2 regions of the Aeromonas crassostreae genome follow, and region 2 is predicted to be linked to the other one. Evidence: riboswitches for the same ligand, from Rfam matches in the RefSeq annotation. Region 2 holds a riboswitch; the other holds the start of a gene.
The links. Region 2 has a riboswitch for cyclic di-GMP ahead of ACW5W4_RS15605 (glycosyl hydrolase family 18 protein). Riboswitches for the same ligand answer to the same signal wherever they lie in the genome.

Region 1 (4,990 bases), on a different contig from region 2:
GGAAGCGGAGCCATCCAGAGTCAGGCTGGCCGGGCCGGTCACGGTCAGATCGGCCCCGGCATTGGCGATGGGCGGCTTGTTGACGGGAGCCGTGCCATCACCGTGACCCAGCCCTTCGTGCATGGCGTTGAGGATATCGCCGTTATCCGAGTCGATCTCCCAGGCGAACAGGCCGCCGAGCTGATTGGCCTGCACGTACTGACCCTTGGCCTTGACCGAGCGGTCGTTGTCGAAGGTGATGAGATCCCCCGTGCTCGCCTTGAACACATAGGGAGCCTCGGCCACCTCATCATAGCCCTGCTCCCAGCCGGCGCCCATGTAGTCGTTCACTATCTGGCGATAGTCCACCACGCCGTTCTCCCAGGTGCCCTTGACCGGGCCGGTGGCGGTGCCGGTGAAGGGGTTGTCCGCCTGATAGCCGCTCACCCCGGTCCAGCCACGGCCATACATGGCGGCGCCGACCACTATCTTGCCCGGGGTCACCCCCTGATCCAGCAGGGCCTTGACCCCCTTGTCCGTGGTGTACTTGGTGTCTGGATCCCAGCTGGCCGCAAACAGGTTGGTCTGGTGACCCAGCTCGGTATTAGTCCAGGCGCCATTGAAGTCGTAACTCATCAGGAAGATGTGGTCCATGTACTGCTGGGCCGCCTGATAATCCACCTTGGCTATCTTGTCGCCACCGGCGCTGATGGCCGAGGTGAGCTCGTACTGGCGACCCGTCTTGGCCTCCAGCTCGTCGAGCATGGCCCGCAGCTCTTGCATCAGGGTCACATAGGTGACCCCATCGCTCGGGGCACCGAGGTCCGGGTTGGCCCCCGATCCCCCCGGGAATTCCCAGTCGATGTCCACCCCGTCGAAGAATTTCCAGGTCTGGAGGAACTCCTTGACCGAGGCGACGAAGGTGTCTCGCTTGCTCTTGTCGCCGAGGAAATAGAAGGGATCGGAGAGGGTCCAGCCGCCGACCGAGGGCAGGATCTTGAGGTCGGGATGGGCCTGCTTCAATGCCATCAGGTTGCCGAAGTTGCCCTTGTAGGGCTCATCGAAGTCCTTGAGGTTGCCCTGAGGCATCTGGATGGCGGCCCAGGGATCGTGCATGGCCACCTTGAAGTCGGCACGACCGGCGCAGGCGCGCTGCAGCGCCTCGAAGCTGCCCTCTATGCTCTTGAGGCCATCATTGATGCCGTCACCGCCACAGATGGGGGTGAAACCATAGAGGATGTGGGTCAGGTTCTGGGCCGGGATCTTGTCCACCGTGAACTTGCGGCCGTAGACGCCCCACTCCACGTAGTAGGCCCCCACCACCTTGCCGGACTTGTTGGCATAAGGCTTGTTGTTCTCTTGCAGCGGGGCATTGAGGGGCACCAGGTGGCTGCCATCTGTGTCGGCGACCACTATCTCCTTGGGATCGGAGCGGGTGCAGCCATCGGCGTTGCACAGTTCGATCTGCATCTGGTAGCGACCGCCCTTGCTCACCTTGAAGTTGGCGGTGCCGGAGGCGCCGGACGGGCCGCTCCACACCTCGACGCCATCCAGCAGCACCTTGGCGGTCTGGCCCACGTCGCCGGACCAGAGGTTCCAGCTCACGCTGACCGGGGCGCCGTCGGCATGGACGGTCACCAGCTTGTTGTAGGCGGTGGCGGCCTGATCCACCTCGACGATGGCGAACTTGGTCTCACCCCAGCCTATGGTGGGTTTGCCCGGGGCGGCGGCCTGCGCCGAGGCGGCGAAGCTGCCGGCGACCAGGAGGGCCAGCAGGGAAGGTTTTGGACTTAACATGTTGAATATCCTTATTTCGTTTCTCATTTTTGTCACGAAAAAGGCAACGCATGTCAGACAGGTAACACAGACAACATCCCCGCCCCGGCTTGGCGTCCGGTGGGAAACACAACCCTGTGGTGACCCCGCTATCTTAGGTACGGCAGACCCTTAGACCGGAAGTTTTGCGTCCCGGCCTTTCGACCGGTTTGCCCTTTGGCACAACTTGATTCGCGATAAAAAAAATCGCCTGGGCAATATAGGTCACCCCGGAGGCTCAGGCAAACCCCCCAGCCGGTCCCCCCCGCTTCACAGGGGGGACTCATGACTCGAATTGGCGGCTTATGGGGGGTGAATCATGGTTACTGACGGGATCCTCGGCAAAAAACCAGGTTGGCGCACATATGATCAATTTGTTAATTCGTGATCATCATCAAGTTTCCCGGTTCCCACCATGCTGTTCATCAACGCCCTGAGCTTGAGGGGCTTGACCGGCTTGCTGATGTAGCCATAGCCATGCTCGCGGATCTGGGCCTGCAACTCGCTCTTGCGATCCGCGCTGATGATGATGCCTCCCAGCTCCCTGCCAAGGGCGAGGCGCAGCATGTGCAGCGCCTGCAACCCTGTCTTGCCGTCGTCCAGGTGGTAATCGGACAGCACCAGGTCGGGCCTGAAGCTCGCCACCAGGGTCTGCGCCTGGGCCAGATCCTGCACGCAGCGCACCTCGCAGCCCCAGCGCCCCAGCAGGGAGGCCATGGCCACCAGGATCTCGGGTTCGTTGTCGAGGCAGAGCACCCGCACCCCCGCCAGCTGGCTGTCATGACGAGGCAGGGGCGCGGGCGTCGTCCTGGCCACCAGGGGACGGCTGGCCAGCTTGAGGGTGATGGCAAACACGGAGCCGGCGCCGGGCCAGCTGCGCAGGGTCAGAGGATGCCCCAGTACCAGGGAGATGCCCCGGGCGATGGCGAGCCCCAGGCCAAGCCCCTGCTCGCGGGCGGTGCGGGAGTGATCCAGCCGCTGGAACTCCTCGAAGATGGCCTCCTGCTTGTCCTGGGGAATGCCGGGCCCTGTGTCCCACACCTCGATGCGCAGCTGCTGGCCCAGGCGACGGCAACCGAGCAGCACCCGGCCGCCGGGGTTGTAGCGAAACGCATTGGTGAGAAAGTTTTGCAGCACCCGGCGCAGCAGGCGGGCATCGCTGTGGACCGCCAGCCGGGTGTCCACCACGGCAAAGTCGATGCCCCCCGCCCGGGCCAGCACCCCGAACTCCGCCTTGAGGTTGTCAAACACCTCCGCCAGGGCAAAGTCGAGCTTCCTGGCCTTGAACTTGCCCGCCTCGAGCCGGGAGATGTCCAGCAGATCCGTGATGAGATCCTCGGTGGCCCCCAGGGCATCGTCGATGTGGTGGGCGAGGCGGGCCGCCTCCCCCTCCCCGGGCAGCGTCTCGATCAGGGAGGAGGTGAACAGCTTGGCGGCATTGAGGGGCTGGGTCAGATCATGGCTCACCGCCGCCAGGAAGCGGCTCTTGGACTGGTTGGCCCGCTCCACCTGCTCGTTGACCGCCCGCAACTGGCTGTTGAGGGCCGACAACTCACGGGTCCGTTCGGCCACCCGCGACTCCAGATGCTCGTTGGCCTCCCTCAGCACCCGCTCGGCGTCGCGAAACGGGGTGATGTCGGCGAAGGTCATCACGAAGCCGCCCCCCGGCATGGGGTTGCCCTGCAGCTCGATCACCCGGCCATCGGGCCGCTCACGGGAGGAGAGATGGGCGCTGCCGCGGCGCATGAAGCCGACCCGGCGCGCCACATGGGCCTCGACCTCCCCCGGGCCGCACAGCCCCTTGACGGCGTTGTAGCGGATGATCTCCTCGATGGGGCGTCCCACCTGGATCAGCCCCACCGGATATTGGAACAGGTCGATGTAACGCTGGTTCCAGGCCACCAGCCTCAGCTCCCTGTCCACCACAGAGATGCCGAGGCCGATATGCTCTATGGCCCCCTGCAGCAGGCCCCGGTTGAACCTCAGCACGTCCGAGGCCTCGTCCACTATGGTGGCGATCTCCTCGAGCTGCATGTCGCGTCCCTGCAGGGCCGAGGCCAGCACCAGCCGGGCCGACGAGGTGCCAAACACCCCGGCCAGCAGTCGTTCGGTGTGGGCGATGAGCCCGGCACTGGCCTGCATCTGGGGCGCCAGGGTCCCCCCCGACTCGCCGGCGAAGCGGCCGAAGGAGCGCTTGACCCGGCTCGGGCCGACGAAGCGGGCCGCCAGCATCTCCAGCTCCTTGACCGTCACCTTGGCCTGATAGAGGGCCGTGGCATCCCGGCTGGCCTGGCCGACGAAATTGGCCGCCTGCAACCGCTCGCTCACCGCGGCCCGGGTCAGCAGGGAGCCCGCCACATAGCCGATCAGGTTGAGCAGCAGGCTGAGGAAGAGGCACCAGGCCCCCAGGCTCAGGTCGCGAAAGGCGGGCCAGTCGGGGGGCGCCAGCATGGCCTGCAGGGGGGAGCCCGCCAGCAGGCCACTTTCGGCCAGCAGGGTGATGAACCAGAGGCTGATCCCGAGGGCGAGCCCCAGATAGACACCCTTGCGGTTGCCGTGACGCCAATAGAGGCCGAGCAGCAGGGCCGGGGCAAACTGGGCCACGGCGCCGAACGACAGGTAGCCGATGCGCGACAAACTGGTGAGATCGCCGAGCCAGAGGTAGAGCCCCCAGGCGGCCAGCAGGATCAGCAAGATGGCGCCGCGGCGCACCTGCAGCAGCAGGTGCACCAGCCGCTCGTCGCGCCCCCGTTGCCAGAAGCGGCGCAGCAGCACCGGCAGCACCAGATCGTTGCTCACCATGATGGCCAGGGCGATGGTGGAGACGATCACCATGCCGGTGGCGGCCGAGGTGCCGCCGAGGAAGGCCAGCATGGCCATGCCCTGGTTGCCCAGCGCCATGGGCAGGCTGATGACATAGGTGTCCGAGGCCATGTCGGCCCCGACCCACTGCTGCCCCGCCAGGGCCAGGGGCCAGATGAAGAGCCCCATCAGAAACAGGTAGGCGGGAAACAGCCAGCGCGCCCAGTGCAGATCCTGGCCCTGATTGTTCTCCACCACGGTCACGTGGAACTGGCGCGGCAGGCAGATCACGGCGCACATGGCGAGCAGGGTATAGATGGCGAGCTCCAGCAGGTTGCCCGGGCTCACATCGACCACGGCGCGGAAGAAGTCCCGGGTGACCAGATCCCGGCTC
Region 2 (4,990 bases):
GATCACTCACGTGGTGCGTGGCGAAGACCATATCAACAACACCCCGCGCCAGATCAACATCTACAAGGCGCTGAACGCGCCTGTGCCGGAGTTTGCCCACGTCTCCATGATCCTGGGTGACGACGGTGCCAAGCTCTCCAAGCGCCACGGTGCAGTCTCCGTCATGCAGTACCGCGACGACGGCTACCTGCCGGAAGCCCTGCTCAACTATCTGGTGCGTCTGGGTTGGTCCCACGGCGATCAGGAGATCTTCACCCTGGACGAGATGATCAAGCTGTTCAGCCTGGATGCCATCTCCAAGTCTGCCTCCGCCTTCAACACCGACAAGCTGCTGTGGCTGAACAACCACTACATGCGCAGCCTGGATCCGGCCTATGTGGCCAAGCATCTGGCCTGGCACATGGAAAACCAGCAGATCGACACCAGCAATGGCCCGGCACTGGCCGACGTGGTGACCCTGCAGGCCGAGCGCTGCAACACCCTGGTGGAGATGGCCGCCCAGAGCCGCTATCTGTTCGAAGATTTTGAGGCGATCGACGAAGCGGCCGCCAAGAAGCACCTGCGCGGCGTCGCCGCCGAGCCGCTGGCTCTGGCCAAGACCAAGCTGGCGGCCCTGGAGACCTGGACCACGGAAGCGCTGCACGAGCTGATTGAAGCCACCGCCGCCGAGCTGGGTCAGGGCATGGGCAAGGTCGGCATGCCGCTGCGCGTGGCCGTCACAGGTCTGGGTCAGTCCCCGGCCATCGACGCCGTGATGGCACTGGTGGGCAAGGAGCGGGTGCTGGCCCGCATCGACCGCGCCCTGGCATACATCGAAGCGCGCATGGCAGCCGAGTAATTCAGAGCGCCGGTACGGGTCAGTCCCCCTCCTGGCATCGCCGACGCCGTGATGGCGCTGGTGGGCAAGGAGCGGGTGCTGGCCCGTATCGACCGGGCGCTTGCCTATATCGAAGCGCGCATGGCCGCCGAGTAAGTCTGCCGCAGTGTGTCATCGGTCTGGTCATGGCCGCTGAATAAACCCTGTTGCCGATGTGAAAGGGCTCCTGCAAAGGAGCCCTTTGTTTTTGTGTTGCGCTCAGATTCATGACATAAAACAGCGACATAGCGACGAGATTGACGGTAAAAACAGCTAACTGACTGAATTTTGACTAAACGCTTCAACGGGGGTTATTTTTGGGTTGACAGCAAAGCGGTCGATGCCTATCATGCGCCTCCGTTGCCAGAGATAACTTTGGTAGCGCCGAGGTGAGTTGGGGTTATAGCTCAGCTGGGAGAGCGCTTGCATGGCATGCAAGAGGTCCGCGGTTCGATCCCGCGTAGCTCCACCAAATTCTCCTCGAACAATCTGGAATCAAAGGGGTTATAGCTCAGCTGGGAGAGCGCTTGCATGGCATGCAAGAGGTCCGCGGTTCGATCCCGCGTAGCTCCACCAGGTTCCAAATTGACAATGCAGTACCCAGGGCAGTGTGGTGTGTATCACCCAGGCCGACCTTTGTGGGGTTATAGCTCAGCTGGGAGAGCGCTTGCATGGCATGCAAGAGGTCCGCGGTTCGATCCCGCGTAGCTCCACCACTATTTGATATTTGAATGGCAGAGTGAGGGCAACCGGCCGCCAGAACCGGTTGTCTAATGAAGAAAGAATTTGGGGCTATAGCTCAGCTGGGAGAGCGCTTGCATGGCATGCAAGAGGTCCGCGGTTCGATCCCGCGTAGCTCCACCAAATTCAGAGTGAAGGTCTTGACCTTGATTCGCCACAACTTGGGGTTATAGCTCAGCTGGGAGAGCGCTTGCATGGCATGCAAGAGGTCCGCGGTTCGATCCCGCGTAGCTCCACCAAATTCTCGTCACGAGAAGCAAAAAGGCCACCGTTATCGCGGTGGCCTTTTTGTCATGGGCGCGTCGGCGCCACGCCATGTTTTGCCTTATCCTGCATCCGGCGCTCGCCGGCCACTCCCATCAAGCACCAAATTCATATGGCGCCATGAGATGGTTCACAGTTTCGCGTCATCACCCCTTGCTTCATGATGGTGACAAATTTGCGGCGGCAGGCTGACATTGTGGTCATGTGCCAGGCGTTGGCGACACGATCGCAGCCGTTCGCCGGTTTCCTCATGACCGGGCAAACATATTTCTCTTTGTGAATGAAGATTGAGCATTTGCGTCGGACTTTCTATACTCGAGCCGTTCCTCACGGAACCCAGGTAAAGGGCAAACCGGCAGTGATGCCGGGACGCAAAGCCTCCGATCTGTCCCATCCGGGCCAGACAGCGGGGTTTCCCAGGGTGACATGAGGGTATGTGGCCCCGTCCAAGGCCTGTTGTCGTTCCCTTTTACCTCCCTGTTGCGATTGCGCTTTCCCGGTCTTAACGCCAAGACAAAACAAGGAAGATAACAATATGCAACAGATCTTGAGGCCCAGCAGGCTTGCCATGCTGGTCGCCCTTGCGGCCGTCCCTGCCTGGGCGCAGGCCGCTTACCCCGCCTATCAGGCCGGCACAGCCTACAAGGCTGGCGACATCGTCAGCAACGTCGGCAACCTCTACGAGTGCAAGGCATTCCCTTATTCCGGCTGGTGCGGGGCTTCCCCTTATCACTACGAGCCCGGTGTCGGCGCCGTCTGGGCCGATGCCTGGACCCTGTCTCAGGACCCCAATCCGCCCGGGCCCGAGCCGCTTGAGCTCGCCCTCTCTTCCCCCGCCGCAGGTAGCTCGGTGAGCGAAGGGGCCGAACTGGCCCTGGCCGTGACCCTGACTGGTGGCAACACAGCGGTCGCCCAGGTGGCCTACCTGGTGGATGGCAGCCAGGTAGCCCTGGCCACGGCCGCCCCCTGGTCCGCCAGATGGTCCGCCAGCGGCGTCGGCCCTCATCAGGTGACGGCCCGCGCCCTGGACAAGGATGGCAACAGCCTGGATGAAGCCCAGGCCGCCGTGACCGTGACCGCCGTGGTCGCCCCCGAGGCGCCTCGGGTCAGCATCGCCAGCCCCGCCGCGGGTGCCAAGCTGACCCTGGGCCGTGCCCTCACAGTGACCGGCAATGTGACCGACGCCAATGACGACGTCGCCAAGGTCGAGCTGTTCGTCGATGGCAAGAAGGTGGGCGAGGACAGCAGCGCCCCCTGGCAGCTGGGCTGGACCCCGCAAACCAAGGGCAGTGTCACCCTGACCCTGGTTGCCGTGGACAGTCAGAGCCTGTCCGACGAGTCGGCTCCCGTGTCGGTCAGCGTCGAAGAGGCCGCCCTGCCGCCCACCGGCGACAACCTCTCCTGCGACGTGCGCCAGATCTACCGCGCCGACGGCAGCGAGTGCATGGGGGATGACCATGGTCGCCGCGTCATCGGTTACTTCACCTCCTGGCGCACCGGCAAGAACGGCCTGCCCTCCTACCTGGTGGGCGACATCCCCTGGGACAAGATCACCCACATCAACTACGCCTTCGCGGCGGTGGACGAACAGAGTCACACCATCAAGGTGGATGATGCCGCCACCAAGCTGACCTGGGACGGGGTGCCGGGCGCCGAAATGGATCCCGAGTTCGCCTACCAGGGCCACTTCAACCTGCTGTCGAAGTACAAGAAGCAGTATCCGGACGTGAAGACCCTGATCTCCGTGGGGGGGTGGGCCGATACCCGTGGCTTCTACACCGCCACCACCAAGGGCGACTGTTCGGTCAACACTGCCGGCATCAACGCCTTCGCCGACTCGGCGGTGGGCTTCATCCGCCAGTACGGCTTCGATGGGGTGGATATCGACTACGAGTACCCCACCTCCATGAAGGATGCGGGCAACCCCAACGACTTCCCGCTCTCCAACCAGTGCCGCGGCAAGCTGTTTGCGAACTATGAAGTGCTGATGAAGACACTGCGCGAGCGGCTCGACAGCGCCGGCAGCGAGGATGGTCGCAAGTACATGCTGACCATCGCCTCGCCGGCGTCGGCCTACCTGCTGCGCGGCATGGAAAACTTCCAGGTCACCCAGTATCTGGATTACGTCAACCTGATGACCTATGACTTCCACGGCGCCTGGAACCACTTCGTCGGCCACAACGCCGCCCTGTTCGACAACAAGGCGGATCCCGAGCTGGCCCAGTGGGGCGTCTACAACCAGGCCCAGTTCGGTGCCATCGGCTACCTGAACTCCGCCTGGGCGGCCCACTATTTCCGTGGCGCCATGGCGGCGGGCAAGATCAACATAGGGGTGCCCTATTACACCCGTGGCTGGCAGGGGGTCACCGGTGGCACCCATGGCCTGGGTGGCAAGGCGGCGCTGCCGAGCCAGAGCGACTGCCAGCCGGGCACGGGTGGTAGCACCATTCCCTGCGGCAACGGCGCGGTCGGCATCGACAACATCTGGCATGATCTTGACAAGAACGGCAACGAGATCGGCGGTGGCGCCGTGCCCATGTGGCACGCCAAGAACCTGGAGCACGCGGCCAGCCTCGGCATCACCAGCATGCCGAGCTATGGCGCGGCCTGGGGGCTGGATGCCAACAACCCGGCCGATGTGATGCAGGGTCAGTACGTGCGTTACTATGACGACAAGGCCCACTCGCCCTGGCTGTGGAACGAGCAGAAGAAGGTGTTCCTCTCCACCGAAGATGAGGAGTCCATGGGTCACAAGCTGGACTACATCATCAAGCGCGGGCTGGGGGGCGTCATGTTCTGGGAGATGGCGGGGGACTATGATTTTGATCCCGCCAAGAACGAGTACGTGATGGGCAGCACCCTCACCAGCCTGGCGTATGACAAGTTCGCCACGGCGAGCAAGGCCAACTTGCAGCAGAACGATCTGCCTGCGCCTGCGGCCCAGCTCGACATCGGCGTCAGCCTCTCCGGCTTCAAGGAAGGGGATTCCAACTACCCCATCAACCCGACCCTCAAGCTCACCAACAACTCGACCCAGACCATACCGGGCGGCACCCGCATCGAGTTCCTGATGCCCACCTCCACCTCCGACACCATCACCGACCAGAGCGGCATGGGGCTGGCCGTGGT

Region 1: another riboswitch for cyclic di-GMP. It lies ahead of ACW5W4_RS08295 (glycosyl hydrolase family 18 protein); the one in region 2 lies ahead of ACW5W4_RS15605 (glycosyl hydrolase family 18 protein).

Annotation. Positions count from the first base shown of each region.
Region 1 is NZ_JBSTYM010000008.1:50,684-55,673, reverse strand. It holds gene ACW5W4_RS08295 (glycosyl hydrolase family 18 protein) at 1-1,776, opposite strand, end outside; cyclic di-GMP riboswitch class I at 1,892-1,979, opposite strand; gene ACW5W4_RS08290 (hybrid sensor histidine kinase/response regulator) at 2,164-4,990, opposite strand, start outside.
Region 2 is NZ_JBSTYM010000023.1:7,514-12,503, forward strand. It holds gene gltX (glutamate--tRNA ligase) at 1-838, shown strand, start outside; partial or broken gene ACW5W4_RS15575 (glutamyl-tRNA synthetase) at 869-973, shown strand; tRNA gene ACW5W4_RS15580 (tRNA-Ala) at 1,253-1,328, shown strand; tRNA gene ACW5W4_RS15585 (tRNA-Ala) at 1,357-1,432, shown strand; tRNA gene ACW5W4_RS15590 (tRNA-Ala) at 1,497-1,572, shown strand; tRNA gene ACW5W4_RS15595 (tRNA-Ala) at 1,645-1,720, shown strand; tRNA gene ACW5W4_RS15600 (tRNA-Ala) at 1,761-1,836, shown strand; cyclic di-GMP riboswitch class I at 2,198-2,281, shown strand; gene ACW5W4_RS15605 (glycosyl hydrolase family 18 protein) at 2,397-4,990, shown strand, end outside.